4 regions of the Streptomyces violaceus genome follow, and region 1 is predicted to be linked to each of the others. Evidence: riboswitches for the same ligand, from Rfam matches in the RefSeq annotation. Region 1 holds a riboswitch; each other region holds the start of a gene.
The links. Region 1 has a riboswitch for cyclic di-AMP ahead of OG542_RS16315 (transglycosylase SLT domain-containing protein). Riboswitches for the same ligand answer to the same signal wherever they lie in the genome.
Positions count from the first base shown of each region.

Region 2: it holds a riboswitch for cyclic di-AMP, as region 1 does, so the genes downstream of both, OG542_RS21425 (M23 family metallopeptidase) here and OG542_RS16315 (transglycosylase SLT domain-containing protein) in region 1, are expected to answer to the same signal.
Region 3: it holds a riboswitch for cyclic di-AMP, as region 1 does, so the genes downstream of both, OG542_RS05475 (M23 family metallopeptidase) here and OG542_RS16315 (transglycosylase SLT domain-containing protein) in region 1, are expected to answer to the same signal.
Region 4: it holds a riboswitch for cyclic di-AMP, as region 1 does, so the genes downstream of both, OG542_RS15325 (C40 family peptidase) here and OG542_RS16315 (transglycosylase SLT domain-containing protein) in region 1, are expected to answer to the same signal.

Region 1 is NZ_CP107911.1:3,645,350-3,649,198, forward strand. Features, by position in the region: gene OG542_RS16305 (LolA family protein) at 1-120, opposite strand, end outside; gene OG542_RS16310 (polyprenyl synthetase family protein) at 352-1,362, opposite strand; cyclic di-AMP (ydaO/yuaA leader) riboswitch at 1,867-2,041, shown strand; gene OG542_RS16315 (transglycosylase SLT domain-containing protein) at 2,045-2,821, shown strand; gene OG542_RS16320 (HAD family hydrolase) at 2,785-3,642, opposite strand.
Region 2 is NZ_CP107911.1:4,751,477-4,755,325, reverse strand. Features, by position in the region: gene OG542_RS21430 (aldo/keto reductase) at 27-971, opposite strand; gene OG542_RS21425 (M23 family metallopeptidase) at 1,135-2,166, opposite strand; cyclic di-AMP (ydaO/yuaA leader) riboswitch at 2,178-2,334, opposite strand; tRNA gene OG542_RS21420 (tRNA-Met) at 2,630-2,703, opposite strand; gene OG542_RS21415 (dihydrofolate reductase family protein) at 2,796-3,849, opposite strand, start outside.
Region 3 is NZ_CP107911.1:1,211,951-1,215,799, forward strand. Features, by position in the region: gene OG542_RS05470 (DUF6250 domain-containing protein) at 1-636, opposite strand, end outside; gene OG542_RS05475 (M23 family metallopeptidase) at 810-1,724, opposite strand; cyclic di-AMP (ydaO/yuaA leader) riboswitch at 1,727-1,890, opposite strand; gene OG542_RS05480 (alpha-galactosidase) at 2,208-3,849, opposite strand, start outside.
Region 4 is NZ_CP107911.1:3,450,901-3,454,749, reverse strand. Features, by position in the region: gene OG542_RS15330 (SLAC1 family transporter) at 1-742, opposite strand, end outside; gene OG542_RS15325 (C40 family peptidase) at 819-1,991, opposite strand; cyclic di-AMP (ydaO/yuaA leader) riboswitch at 2,000-2,157, opposite strand; gene pcrA (DNA helicase PcrA) at 2,462-3,849, shown strand, end outside.

The sequences.
Region 1 (3,849 bases):
CGCGGCCGCCACCCCCATCACCGTGACCGGGACGACGTACCGCGCGGCTTTGCGCCGCCCGGAGCGCTGCTCGTCGACCTCCCCGCCGGTCGTGCTGTCGTCGGATGCGTACGGTGCCATGTGTGCCCTACCTCCGTGGTCGGCGGCGGCTGTCCGTGTTCGTCCACGCACTCGTCCCTGAGCCGCCATTCTCACCCGAACAGGTGAGGAGTGGTGTTTCCGTGGTGTCCATCTGACCAAATCGGCCAGGGAAATACGTCAGACCCCGGACTCAACTCCACGTACTGCTGGGGTATGACACGGAGGGGCGGCTTCTCCCCCGACCCGTAGGGGTCGTGCGGGAAAGACCGGCTAGCCGGCCCGGTGCACCACCGCGTCGCACAGTTCCACGAGTGCCGTCTTCGCGGCGCACTCGGGCAGGGGGGCCAGGGCCGAGCGGGCGTCCTGGGCGTAGCGGACGGTGTCCTTCCGGGCCTGCTCCAGCGCCGGGTGAGCCCGCAGCTGGCGCAGGGCCTCGGCGTGCCGTTCGTCGTCGGTGAGGTCGGAGTCCAGCAGCTCGCACAAGGCGATGTCGTCCGCGAGCCCGAGCCGGGCCGCCCGCTCGCGCAGCCGCAGCACCGGCATCGTGGGGATGCCCTCGCGCAGATCGGTGCCCGGCGTCTTGCCGGACTCGTGCGAGTCGGAGGCGATGTCCAGGACGTCGTCCGCGAGCTGGAAGGCGACGCCGAGCCGCTCGCCGTACTGGGTCAGCACGTCCACGGTCGTCTCGTCGGCGCCGGACATCATGGCGCCGAACCGGCACGACACCGCCACCAGCGAACCGGTCTTGCCGCCCAGCACGTCCAGGTAGTGCTCGACGGGGTCGCGGCCGTCCTGCGGTCCGGCCGTCTCCAGGATCTGCCCGGTCACCAGCCGTTCGAACGCCTCGGCCTGCACCCGCACCGCCTCCGGACCGAGGTCGGCCAGGGTGTGCGAGGCACGGGCGAAGAGGAAGTCGCCGGTGAGGACCGCGACGGAGTTGCCCCAGCGGGTGTTCGCACTCGCCACTCCGCGGCGCACCGTCGCCTCGTCCATCACGTCGTCGTGGTACAGCGTGGCGAGGTGGGTCAGCTCCACGACGACGGCCGACGGCACGATCCCGGGCGCGTACGGGTCACCGAACTGGGCGGAGAGCATCACGAGCAGCGGACGGAACCGCTTGCCGCCGGCCCGCACCAGGTGCTGGGCGGCCTCCGTGATGAAGGGCACCTCGCTCTTGGTGGCCTCGAACAAGCCTTCCTCGACAGCCGCCAACCCGGCCTGGACATCGGCTTCCAGAGCCTGGTCCCGCACGCTCAGCCCGAACGGCCCGACGTCGGTCACGAGGGGTCTCCTGTCTGCTGTGTCTGCCGGTGATTACGCGGATTGTCGATAGGTCGCTGCCATCACTCGAGTCAGCGTATCCGGTCACGTTTCGATCACCGCCAGCGCCCATGGTTACAGGCCGGGTGGTATCTGATCACGACCGTTATGTTTTTGATCAGGCCATAAGAACAGACATTTATCGACTTACCAGTCGATAGTGAGATATTCACGATTTGCCATGACGATTGAGCAAATTCCCTTTGACGGCAATTGCCCCACAGGCTCGTGATCAGTGAGTTGAATCACGTTAACCCCTGTGCCGCCCCACCCCGACATCAACCCGTACCCCCTTCAGCCGAACGCCAGTTGAGCCTTGACAGTCGCAAAGGATCAAGCGGACCAATCACCCCTGACCAAGGTCAACCGCGCGATATGTGACTCCGGTGCTTGTTCCCGACATGTGCTCTCGCATACGTTCCCGGCCTGTCCGGCGGACGCCGAATCCTGCCGCCGCCCGGACCCCCACACGAACCGACCACTCACGCAGGGCAGGAGCGGGGGACCCAGGTAAGTCGCCGGTCCGCACAGCGGCACGGCTCGGGGTTAAGCCGCGCACGGCAGTACACCGCCGTACGCGGCCGGGCACCTCCCGGCCCGAACCCGACAGCTCACCTCGCAGGCGCCGGAGAGGAACATCGCCATGGCCGGACGAGGCAAGCACCGTCGCCCCAGAACCAACCCGCTCACCCGAGGTGTCGCCATCGCAGGCACCGGCGGAGCGGCACTCACCCTCCCGCTCCTCGGAGCCACCTACGCGAGCGCCGCCGAGGCGCCGCAGAGCGCACCCGCCGTCGCACAGTCCGTGCCCCAGGCGGCCCAGCCCAAGTCGCTCACGTACACCGTGGCCAAGGGCGACACGCTCTACCGCATCGCGGACAAGTACGACGTCTCGGGCGGCTGGAAGAAGCTCTACAAGGACAACCGCTCCGCCGTCGGAGACGACCCGAAGCTGATCCACCCGGGCCTGAAGCTGAAGGTGTCGACGACCAAGGCGGCCGCCGCGAAGAAGGCGACCAAGTCGTCCGCCCCCGCCAAGCCGGCCGCGAAGCCCGCCGGTGGCGCCGCCAAGGCCACCCAGGCCTCCGCGAAGACCTACGCGAACAACCTCGACGGGTGGATCCGCGAGGCGCTGGACGTCATGGCGCAGAAGGGGATCCCGGGTTCGTACGACGGCATCTACCGCAACGTCATGCGCGAGTCGTCGGGCAACCCCCAGGCCATCAACAACTGGGACTCGAACGCCGCCAAGGGCACCCCGTCCAAGGGTCTGCTCCAGACCATCGACCCGACCTTCCAGGCCTACCACGTGGACGGCACGTCGTGGGACCCGTACGACCCGGTCGCCAACATCACCGCTGCCTGCAACTACGCGGCCGACCGCTACGGCTCGATCGACAACGTCAACGGCCCGTACTGAGCCGTCTGAGCCGTCCCGCCCAGCAGTCGTTCGAGGACGACGGCGATGCCGTCGTCCTCGTTCGACAGGGTGACCTCGTCGGCCACGGCCTTGAGTTCGGGATGGGCGTTCGCCATCGCGACGCCGTGGGCCGCCCAGTCGAACATCGGAATGTCGTTGGGCATGTCACCGAAGGCGATGGTGTCCGCCGGCCGCAGCCCCAGATGCTCGGCGGCCAGCGCCAGGCCCGTCGCCTTGGTGACGCCGCACGGCTGGAGCTCGACCGTGCCGGGCCCCGACATCGTCACCGTCGCCAGTGAGCCGACCACCGAACGGGCCGTCGCCGCCAACTCGTCGTCCGTCAGACAGGGATGGCGCAGCAGCACCTTGCTGATCGGCGCGCCCCACAGCTCGTCGCGCCGGTCGACCCGTACGGCCGGCAGGGTCGGGTGCGGCATGAGATAGCCCGGCTCGATGAGCGTGAGCCCGTCGACCCCGTCCTGGTCGACCGCGGCGTACACCTGCCCCACCTCGGCCTCGATCTTGCCGAGCGCGGTCTCCGCCAGTTCCCGGTCCAGGGTGATGGACCACAGCAGCCGGTCCGCGCCGGCGTCGTACACCTGCGCGCCCTGCCCGCACACCGCGAGCCCCGTGCAGCGGAGGTCGTCGAGGAGCGGTCGCACACGCGGCGCCGGCCGGCCCGTCACCACGAGGTGCTGTGCACCGGTGTCCGCCACCCGCGCGAGCGCGGCGAGCGACCGGTCGGAGAGGGTGTCGTCGCCGCGCAGCAGCGTTCCGTCCAGGTCGGTGGCGATGAGTGAATATGCGATGGGTGCGGCCATGATCAGAGAATACGGACAGCGCGCCCCTTCGTTTCATCCCCCGGCGCACGCCGATTGCCCGGTTGAAGGCCTCTGTACCAGTTGGCAACAACATGGTCCGCTACCTACCGTCGGGGCCGTCTCGGGCGGTACCTTCCATGTGTCCAGGGGGGACTTGATCGGGGGGTCGGGTTGAGCAGTGGGCGCATTCGCGTGGCTGGGCCCGGG
Region 2 (3,849 bases), 1.1 Mb from region 1:
CGAGGCGGCCGGCCCACGCGGACCGCTCAGGCCGAAGCCTCCGTGAGACGGCCGACCTCCGCCTCCGTCAGCGTGAGCTCCCCGACCTCGACCAGCGCCGGCAGCTGCTCCACCGTCCGCGCGGACGCGATCGGCGCCGCCACCGTCGGCCGGGCCGCGAGCCAGGCCAGGGCGACCGTCGCGACGGGGGCGTCGTGGGCCGCGGCGATCTCGTCAAGGGCGTCGAGGACCCGCAGGCCCCGCTCGGTCTCCAGGTGCTTGGCGGCACCGCCGGCCCGCGCGCTGTCGACGGTCGTGCCGGGCCGGTACTTGCCGGTGAGGAAGCCGGACGCGAGCGCGTAGTACGGGACGGCCGCCAGGCCGGAGCGCTCGGCGAGGTCCTGGAGCTCACCCTCGTAGGTGTCGCGGGAGACCAGGTTGTAGTGGGGCTGGAGCGCCACATAGCGGGCGAGGCCCTCGCGGTCGGAGAACTCCAGGGAGGCCCGCAGCCGCTCCGCCGAGATGTTGGAGGCGGCTATGTGCCGCACCTTGCCGGCCTTCACCAGGTCGTCGAGCGCCCCGATGATCTCCTCCACCGGCACGTCGGGCTGGTCGAAGTGGGTGTAGTAGAGGTCGATGTAGTCGGTGCGCAGGCGGCGCAGCGAGGCGTCGGCAGCGGCCTTGATGTTGGCGGCGGACAGGCCCTGGAACTCGGGGTGCTGGCTGACCTTGGTGGCCACGACGACGTCGGCGCGGTTGCCGCGCGCCTGAAGCCACTTGCCGAGGACGGTCTCGGACTCGCCGCCCTGGTTGCCGTCCACCCACGCCGAGTAGACGTCGGCGGTGTCGACGAAGTTGCCGCCGACGGCGGTGTACGCGTCGAGGACGGCGAACGACCGGTCCTCGTCGGCGGTCCAGCCGAAGACGTTGCCGCCGAGGGCGAGCGGGAAGATTTCGAGGTCGGAGGAGCCGAGCTTGCGAAGAGAAGTCATGCTCCTCGTCAACGGCCGTGCCGGAGCGGCTCATTCCAGGGCGGACGCAAAGGTCCTGTAAACGCCCCCCGTACACACCGGCGACGCACACACCGAAGACCGGTAGCCCTGACGTCGGGGGGTCGTCGTCAGGGCTACCGGTGCTTCGACTGGCTTCTGCCGCTTACGGGTTCAGTCCCTTGCCCCGCAGCCACGCCATCGGGTCGATGCCGCTGCTGGAGCCACCGGAGTGAACCTCGAGGTGCAGGTGGGCCCCGGTGACGTTGCCGGTGGCACCGACGCGGCCGATGACATCGCCCGTGCTGACCTTCTGGCCGACGCTGACGCCGATGGAGGACTGGTGCGCGTACCAGATCTCCGTGCCGTCATCGAGGGTGAGGACGGTCTTGTAGCCGTACGAGCCGTTCCAGCCCGCCTCGGTGATGGTGCCGCTGTGCACCGCCTTGATCGGCGTGCCCGTGGGAGCGGCGAAGTCGAGACCCGTGTGGTAGCCGGAGGACCAGTAGGCGCCGGCCTGACCGAAGCTCGAGGTGAGGGTGTACGAGGAGGTCGGCAGCGTGAACTGCTTGGCGAGGGCGGCGAGCCGCTCGGCCTCGGCCTTCTTCTTGGCCTCCTCCTCCGCCTTCCTCTTGGCTTCGGCGGCCTTGGCCTTGGCCTCCTGCTCCGCCTTGGCCACGGCTTCAGCGGCCGCCTTCTCGGCGGCGTCGGCGGCGTCCTGCGCGGCCTTGGTGTCGATCTGGTCCTGCTGGTACTCGACCTGGGCCATGATCCGGGCGCGCAGCGCCTCGCCGGCACCGGAGGAGTTCTCCTCGGTGTCCGCCGTGACCGTGCCGAGACCGCTGAGCGGAGTCGAGGAACCCGCGGGGGTGTCGTCGTCCGAGATGAGGGAACCCACCGAGGGCAGGTCCGGCACGGAGATGGACACCGGCGGCTTGCCGGTCTGGGCGCTGGCCATGCCGCCCGCGCCCACGGCGGCTATGACGCCGACGCCCAGGACGGTGGAGCTGCGGGCGAGGCCTCCGCCTCGCTGCTTGGTGACGCGATGCCGGCCACGGACGGGACGGATGGATTCCTCGGTGGGGTTCCACTCCTGGAACGGGCCCTCGTCGGTGCGCTGACCGCCGTAGCCGAATTTTTCGGTGTCGCGCTGGTTGCGCGCGAACGGGGCCGCGGGGGCAGGCCGGTTGGACGCCACGTGGGCGTACTCCTTTCCTTCCTTCTCGCCTACCGGGTTAGCTGACGGGTTCGGAGCAGGAAGGTCTCCTACGCGCGTATAACAACCGTGCTTCCACGGCGGTTTACGCCCGATTCACCCCAAGTGGTGGTTCCCCGGTTCCCTTTCGGGATTCGGCGCGTGCGCACGGAGCCGCCTTCTGTGACGGCTGGGACGACCGCGCTGCGTTATCGAACGTTAATAGACCCGGGGAGTGGATTCCAGCGATTCCACTTGATCATTAACCTTTTTCGTGCGGACTTACCTGCCATGACCGGCCCAAATCGGGCGAGTTGACCGCTCCGTAAGTGACTGCTGGGTATTGACGGTGTGTCAGTTGCCATGCGGAGCGATGAGCTGCGCTCACTGGCAGTAACGGAGGTGCGGAAACCCGGAAATACACCGAGGGCCGGAACCCTTTCGGATTCCGGCCCTCGGCCTTCAGTAGCGGGGACAGGATTTGAACCTGCGACCTCTGGGTTATGAGCCCAGCGAGCTACCGAGCTGCTCCACCCCGCGTCGTTGTGATTCCAGTGTACGCCATCCGCGGGACCACTCGTGACCACCCCATGCTGAGCAGGTTGCCGGTGCGGGGTCCGCCCTCGCCTCCCCTACAGCAGATGGCGGTTCGGGGCCTTGGCCCGGTGCTCGTGTTCCGGGAGTGCGACGACCTCCGCCCCGCCGGCCGCCAGCACGCCGCTGCCGTCGGCGTCCGGGACGAAGGTGTCCGGCTCGCGCCAGGCGGTGACCACTCGGCGTACGCCCGCGTCGAGGAGCAGCCGGGCACAGGGTGCGGGGCGGGAGGCGCGGCGGGCACAGGGCTCCAGGCTGCTGTAGACCGTGGCGGTGGCGAGTCGCGGGTCGGACGGGTCGAGCTTCGCCAGGGCCGCCTCCTCGGCGTGCGCGACCGGGTCGTCGCCCTCGCGGGAGTGGCCGCGGGCCAGTTCCGTACCGTCGGCCGCGACCACCACCGCGCCCACGCTGAACGCCGTGTCCGACGGCGGGCAGAGGTCCGCCAGTTCGCAGGCGAGGGCCAGCCAGTGGTGGTCGGCCGCGGTGGCGAGGGAGCCGGTACCGGGGGCGGTGGGTTCGTACCGCATCAGGACGACGTCCTCGATGGGCCGCGTCTCCAGCAGCCGGAGCCGGCCGCCCTGGTAGCCGCCGGGCCCGAAGAGGCGGGGCGCCTTCGGATCGCCCACGAAGAGCGGGGCGAGGACCAGCTGGAGTTCGTCGGCGAGGCCCTGGGTGAGGAGCTGGGTGTGGATCAGGCCGCCGCCCTCGACCATGAGCCGTCGCACACCCCGTACGTCGTGCAGGTGGGTGAGGAGCCGCCGCCAGTCGAGGTCGGTGCCGAGGGGGACCACGTCGGTGGCGAGGCCGAGGGCCCGGGCACGCTCGGCGCCCTGGTCGCTCGTGTAGAGGACCTTCTCGCCGCCGGTGTGCCAGAACCGCGCCTCCGGGTCGAGGTCGCCCGAGCCGCTGACGGTCACCTTGAGGGGGTATGCCGGCCGGCCGGCGGCTGTGCGGGCGGCGCGCCGCTCGTCCGAGTTGACCAGCAGGCGCGGGTTGTCGGCGCGGATGGTGCCGGCGCCGACCAGGATCGCGTCGACGGACGCCCGGACCTCGTCGACCCGGTCGAAGTCGGCCGGGCCGGACAGCAGCAGG
Region 3 (3,849 bases), 2.4 Mb from region 1:
CCCGCTCGTGTACGGCTGTGGGTCGGTGTAGTCGAAGACGAGGCGCCCGTTGTTCCACCATCGCACCGTCGACCCGTCGGAGACGATCCGGACCCGGTTCGGCTCGCCCGGGACCAGCAGCGGCTCTGTGTAGTCGTAGATCAGGGGACGCACACCGGCCAGGCCCACGTAACGCCGAAGCCGGGTCGTGCTGTTGTAGTTGGCCCCGTACCCGGCGTAGTACGTCGTCAGGTGGTCGTACTCCTCCAGCGCCCCGCCACGCGACGTCGCGAAGAGGTCGTCCGGGGAGCGGACGTCGGTCGCGTTCCAGAAGTTGTTGAGGTCCGAGACCCGGTCGTTGACCCCACCCTCGGAGACGGGCGTGGCGGTGTACTCGAGGACGTACGGCCCTTCGATCCGCTGCCGGAACCAGACGGTCGCTCCGCTCGGTACGTCGATCTCCAGGACCCCGCGGGAGGCGGTGACGGTGCCGCCGTCCTGGAGTTCGGTCGCCCACCTGCCGAGGCCGTGGCAGAAGTCGTCGTGGGCGATCAGGCGGCGGTGACGGGGAGCGGCGTTCGCGGTCGCCGCCGGGGCGAGGGCGGCCAGGGCGGCTCCGGCGGCCAGGGCTCCGAACGTTCTCCGGGTGGTCGGCACGGGACACAACTCCTTCGGAAAGCGCTTGCACTCACGACGGGATCACTGTGTCCCAACTGCCGCGTCCTGTCGATCCCTTGAGACGATCGGCGGCCGCGCACACACCGAAGGCCGGACCCGGGGATCAGGGTCCGGCCTTCGGCCGCGTGTCAGGCAGGTGGTCGTGCGGTCGGTCAGCCCACGGAGACGCCGTGCGAGCGCAGGTAGGCGACCGGGTCCAGGTCCGAGCCGTAGTCCGGCGTGGTGCGGATCTCGAAGTGCAGGTGCGGTCCGGTCACGTTGCCGGTCGCACCGGACAGGCCGATCTGCTGCCCGGCGGTCACAGTTTGGCCGGCCGAGACGGAGAGCGAGGAGAGGTGGGCGTACTGCGCGTACTTGCCGTCCTCGAGCTGGATGACGACCTGGTTGCCGTACGCGCCGCCCCAGCCGGCGGAGACGACCGTGCCCGCGCCGACGGCCTTGAGCGAGGTGCCGGTCGGGACGACGAAGTCGACACCGGTGTGGTAGCCGCTGGACCACATGTTGCCGGACATGTGGTACGGCGTGCCGACAGAGGCGCCGTCCACCGGAAGGCTGAAGCCGGAAGCCTCGGCGGCCGGCTTGGCGGCAGCCGGCTTCGCGGCGGTGTCGGCCTTGGAGGACGACTCGCCGGCGGACGACTTCTCGGCCGAAGCCTTCGGCGCCTTCGGCGCGGACGACTGCGCCTTGGGCTCACCCGCCGCCTTCTTGCCGACCGAGAGCTTCAGGCCCGGGTGGATCAGCGACGGGTCGGCACCGACCGCGTCACGGTTGTCGGCGTAGAGCTTCTTCCAGCCACCGCTGACGTTCTGGTCTTCGGCGATCTTCGCGAGATAGTCGCCGGCCTTCACGGTGTACGTGCGAGCGCCCGTGGCCTTTTCGGCGGCCTTCTTCCCGGCGGCCGGAGCGGACTGGACGGCCTTTTTCGGAGCCGACTGCGGGGTGGCGGCGTGGGCGCCGGCGGCCCCCATGAGCGGAAGGGCGAGGGCGGCCCCGCCGGTTCCGGCGACGGCGATGGAGCGGGTGAAGCGCTGGGTCTTCGGGCGGCGGTGCTTACCCTTCGCGGGCATGGCGATTTCCTCTCCGTCGCCTGCGAGGTGAGCTGTCGGGTTCGGGCTGGAGATGCCCGGCCGCGCCGAGGCGCGGCTTAACCCCAAGCCGTTCCGGGAACCGGAACAGGCGTCTTACCTGTGGGTCCCCCGCTCCTGCCGTACGTCGGGTCAGCGTGTGGGGCTCCGGGCGGCGGCAGGATTAGGCGTCCGTCCGGATTGGTGTGGAACGTAAGCGACCAAGACGCAATGGGACAAGCTTGCGGTTGCCGGTGAGAGCGTTTTTCTTGACGCGTCGGCACATTTCCCGTCACCGAGCGTGGATTACCGATCTCCGACTTTCCTCAATGTCCCTGAATAACGCAGGAATTACGTGAACATGACGACAACAGATCGTCACGAATATGACGATGGTCACGCACCCCGACCTCATCTCCTTTACGATCGGGGCACGTTATACCGAAGCACCTTAAGTGCCCTATTCGCCTTATTCGGACAGAACGACTACTTGAGCCTAAGGCGGACGACCGCGGCATCCAGGTCGCCCCGCAGGCCGACTCGCAGCCCATGATGGGCGAGTACGACCCCTCGGTGAACTTCGCCCGTTTCAAGGCATTCGTACGTCGCTGTCGGGTCGAGGCCTCGCAGCCGGAGCGCCGGAACAGGCTCGCCGTAGCGCTGCGCCTGGAGCCAGGCGAGGACGACGGTCTCGTCACCGAGGACGTACTGGACCGCACTCAGGCCGCCCTCCGGGGGCCGCAGCCGGTACAGGTCGCCGCGCTGCACCACGGGCCGGATCTCCTTGTAGAGCCCCACCCACTGCCGCGCCTCGGCGAGCTCCTCCGCCGTCCACTTCGTGAGGTCGCCGCCCACCCCGAGCACCCCGGCCATGGCACTGACGAACCGGAACCGCAGGGAGCTGGCCCGCTGGTTGAGCATGGCGTTCGGACTGTCGGTGACCCAGGCGGCCATGACCCGGGCCGGATGGATCTGGCTGAAGCCGTGCTGGATGGCGAGCCGGTCGAGCGGGTCGGTGTTGTCGGAGGTCCACACCTGGTCCGTACGGCCCAGCACCCCGAGGTCGATCCGGCCGCCGCCGCCCGAGCAGGACTCGAAGGCCACGCCCGGGTGGGCCGCCCGCAGTCGGTCCAGCAGGCCGTACAGGGCGCGGACGTGGTCGACCCACAGCCGCTGCGGGTAGGGGTCGTCCGGCCAGCCGGCATCGGAGAAGCAGCGGTTGAAGTCCCACTTGACGTAGTCGATCGGCGCACCGGAGAGCAGCCCGTCGAGCCGCTCCCACAGGTACTCCTGGACGTCCTCGCGGGCGAGGTTCAATACGAGCTGATTGCGGAACTCCGTCCGCTTTCGTCCCGTTTGGTGCTGCACCCAGTCGGGGTGCGCGCGGTACAGGTCGCTGTCCGCGTTGACCATCTCCGGCTCGACCCAGATCCCGAACTGCATGCCGAGACCGTGCACATGGTCGGCGAGCGGCTTCAGCCCGCCCGGGAAGCGGTCGGGGTTGGGCGTCCAGTCACCGAGCCCGGCCCGGTCGCTGGTCCGGGACCCGAACCAGCCGTCGTCGACCACGAACAGCTCGACGCCCATGGCCGCGGCCCGCGCGGCGAGCGCCCGCTGCTGCTCCTCGGAGATGTCGAACTCGGTGGCCTCCCAGGAGTTGAACAGCACCGGCCGGTCCCGGTCCGCGTCCGGGACGACGTGGGTCCGCTGGTAGGCGTGCCAGGAGCGGCTCGCCCCGCCGAAGCCGCCGTCGCTCCAGAGCCCGGCGAAGACGGGGGTCGTGTACGACTCGCCCGTGCCCAGCATCAGCAGGCCCGAGTCGTCGTAGCCGGCGCCGCCGGTGATCTGCACACGGGCGTCCGGGAGCTGGGCCACGGCGACGCGCCAGGACCCGGACCAGCCCAGTGCGCAGCTGTAGACCTCGCCGCGCTCCTCGGTGGCGTCGGTGTCGAGGGCGACCCACGGCAGGTGCTGGTGGGAGGTGTGGCCGCGGCGGCTGCCGATGACCTTCTCGCCGTGGGTGAGGGCGGAGCGCGTCAGCCGCGACTCGGCGCCCCAGCGGCCGTGCAGCTGGGACAGCCGCCAGGTATCCCGGTCGGGCAGGGTCCAGGTGGCGGAGTCGGCGCGC
Region 4 (3,849 bases), 190 kb from region 1:
GCGCGAGCACGAGCAGCACGACGGTCACGGTGCGCAGGACGTCCCGGTCGTCCACGTTCCACAGGTACAGACGTGCGCTGTCGGCGCTGAGCAGCCGCGCCCCGGCGAGCGCCGAGAGGGCGAGCGCCCCGCCCGCGAGCCAGTGATCGCCGGTCCCCTCGGCCACCTGCCGCACATCGAAACGGACCAGGGCGAGGACGTACAGCACCAGCCCCAGCCAGAACAGCACCAGAGCCGCGTGCGCGAGCCAGGCCGCCGGCTCGGCCGCGGCCAGCGTGGCGCCGAGCACGGCGAGCCCCTGCGTGGCCATGCAGCGCGCGAACACCGTCCCGGGCCTGCGCCGCTCCCCGCCCTGCGGGACGAGGACGAGCGGCACCGGCCAGAGCAGTACGGCGAGCACCAGCAGAGTCACGGCCAGAGCCTGGGCGCCGGCCGCCGAGAAGGCGGCCCCCAGGACGGCCGTCGCCGCCACGGTGGTGAGGGCGGCCGTGGTGACGCTCTCCAGGACGCCCGGCCTGCGCGCATACGCCCGCCACCTGGTCCCGGCCCGCAGCAGCCGCAGGGTGAAGTCCGCGGCGAACACCAGCCAGGCCGCGCAGGCCAGGCCGAGGGTGATGCGTGAGAGGACCTCGTACCCCGCCAGATCCAGACCGACCGACAGGGTGCCGGTCGTCAGCACAGCGGCACTGGCCGCCGGAGCACGCTGCGCCCACCAGGCGACAGAGGGGGAGGGGCCGGGCATGGGGCCGATGCTAGGAGGCCCCGCGCGCGTTACGGGCAGGGCACGCGCGCGGGGTCCCAAAAACCTGCGAGACCCGTCAGGCCGGCCGCACCACGCTGTGGATCGACGACTCGCCGTCGTAGTAGATCGACTCCTCGCGCACGTACGTGCCGGGCTTCGGAGCGTGGATCATCATGCCGTTGCCGATGTAGATGCCGACGTGGGTGACATCGTCGTAGAAGAAGACCAGGTCACCGGGCTGGGCGTCGGCCAGGGGGACCGTGGTGCCGACGTTGACCTGGTCGTACGTCGTGCGCGGCAGGGTCACCCCGGCGGCCTTCCAGGCGGCCTGGGTGATGCCGGAGCAGTCGTAGGAGCCGGGGCCGGTGGCGCCCCAGACGTACGGCTTGCCGATCTGCGCGCGGGCGAAGGCGAGCGCCTTGTCGGCCTTGGTGGCGTACGAGGAGTCGGGCACGGTGGACGACGAGGACGAACCCGAACCCGCCGAGGAGGAGCCGCTGCCCTGCTGCTGGGCGGCTTCCTGCTCCTGCTCCTTCTGCTGCTCGGCCTGCTGCCGGGCCAGCTCGGCGGCCTTGCGGGCGGCCTCCTGCTGCTTCTCCTTCTCGATCGCCGCGAGCCGCGCCTTCTCCTCGGCGGTCAGCTTCGACAGCAGCTCGCGCGCGTCGGCGAGCTTCCTCTGCACGGTCGCCTTGGCCGTCTTCAGGTCGCCCTGTGACTCGGTGAGCGTCTCGAGGCTCTCGGCGGCCTCCTGACGCTTCTCCATCGTCTCGGACTGCTGAGTGATGTAGTCGTCGACCGCCACCTTCTGACGGCCGGTCATCCGGTCCATCAGCTGGGTCTGGTCGAAGTAGTCCTGCGGGGTGTCCGCGAGCAGGAACGTGGCGGTGTCCGGAGCGGAGGCGCCGGTGCGGTACTGGGCGGCGGCGAAGGTGCCCAGCTCCTCCCGCGCCTCGTTGAGCTTCTCGGTGCGCTGGGCGACGTCGTCGAGGAGGGTGTCCACGCGCTTGCGCTGCTTGGCGGTCTTCTCCTTGGCTCCGTTGTACTTCTCGGTCGCGGACCCCGCCTGGCGGTAGAGGTCGTCGACCTTTTTCTCGACTTCCTCCAGGCTGGGCTTGTCGTCGGCCTCGGGGGCGGCGTTGGCCGACTGGGACAGCAGGGCCACGGAGGTGAGGGCCGCCGTTGCGAAGGCGGGGGTCCGTATGCCTGCCACGCGCGAACCCGTAGGACGCGACTTGCGGTGCGACGCCAAGGGAGGCGACTCCTTCCATGCTCCGCCTACCGGGTTAGCTGTCGGGTTCGGGCGGGTACTTCGGAAGGGTTGCCCTACGGCCCTCTCCGGAAAGGGAGTCGGGCCGATTCACCCCGGGGTCTCGGTGGGTCCCCGGCTCTGGCTGCCGCTGCGGCACGCCGGACTCGGCGGAGGCCACGCGGCCCGGCGACGTTCGCCGGTGGGGTTCGTGTGGCCTCCTCGCACGTTAGCCAACTCGTGTGGCCCTTGTGAAGGTTGATGGGTGATATGCCCGATACATTTCCGTGACCTTGCTCATGAGTGTCGCCGAGAGTGATCAATCGAGGGGGGTTGGTCATCATTCGCACGCAATTGTGAAGGCTGTAGCGACCTGTGATCGCGCGGACCTGGAGGGTGACAGGGGGGTCCTTTCGGCGATGTTCTCAGGGCGGCGGCGGGCTGTCAGTGGGGCGCCCTAGACTCGGAGAGCGATGAGCAGCCTCTTTGACGACAGCTTCCTGGCGGACCTCCAGGCCCAGCGGGGCCCCGCGGACGAGCCCCCGCCACCGCCCGAGGACGATCACGTACCGGAGCCGGTTCCGGACGATCTGTTCGGCGGGAAGTTCGACGCGCCGCCGGACCGTGACGCCTACTACCGGGGCGGCGCCGCGCGCCCGCCGGTGGACGCCGCCGCGCTCCTGGAGGGGCTGAACGACAACCAGCGCGCCGCCGTCGTGCACTCCGGCTCCCCGCTGCTCATCGTGGCCGGTGCCGGTTCCGGCAAGACCCGCGTGCTCACCCACCGCATCGCCCACCTGCTCGCAGAGCGGGACGTCCACCCGGGCCAGATCCTCGCCATCACCTTCACCAACAAGGCCGCCGGCGAGATGAAGGAGCGCGTCGAGCAGCTCGTCGGCCCCCGCGCGAACGCCATGTGGGTGATGACGTTCCACAGCGCCTGTGTGCGCATCCTGCGCCGGGAGAGCAAGAAGCTCGGCTTCACGTCGAGCTTCTCGATCTACGACGCCGCCGACTCCAAGCGCCTGATGGCCCTGGTCTGCCGCGACCTGGACCTCGACCCCAAGCGCTTCCCGCCGAAGTCCTTCAGCGCCAAGATCAGCAACCTGAAGAACGAGCTGATCGACGAGGAGGACTTCGCCGCCCAGGCCGCCGACGGCTTCGAGAAGACCCTCGCCCAGGCCTACGTGATGTACCAGTCGCGGCTGCGCGAGGCGAACGCCCTCGACTTCGACGACCTGATCATGACGACGGTCAACCTGCTGCGCGCCTTCCCGGACGTCGCCGAGCACTACCACCGCCGCTTCCGCCACGTCCTCGTGGACGAGTACCAGGACACCAACCACGCCCAGTACGCCCTCGTCCGGGAGCTCGTGGGCACCTCCGAGCACCCCGTCGACGTACCGCCCAGCGCGGACGACCTGCCGCCCGCCGAGCTCTGCGTGGTGGGTGACGCCGACCAGTCGATCTACGCCTTCCGCGGCGCGACGATCCGCAACATCCTCCAGTTCGAGGAGGACTACCCGGACGCGACGACGATCCTGCTGGAGCAGAACTACCGCTCCACGCAGACGATCCTGAGCGCGGCCAACGCGGTCATCGAGCGCAACGAGTCCCGCCGCCCCAAGAACCTGTGGACCAACGCGGGCACGGGCGCGCAGATCACCGGCTATGTCGCCGACACCGAGCACGACGAGGCGCAGTTCGTCGCCGACGAGATAGACCGTCTCACCGACGCGGGCGAGGCGAAGGCGGGCGACGTCGCCGTCTTCTACCGCACCAACGCCCAGTCCCGTGTCTTCGAAGAGATCTTCATCCGCGTCGGCCTGCCCTACAAGGTCGTCGGCGGCGTCCGCTTCTA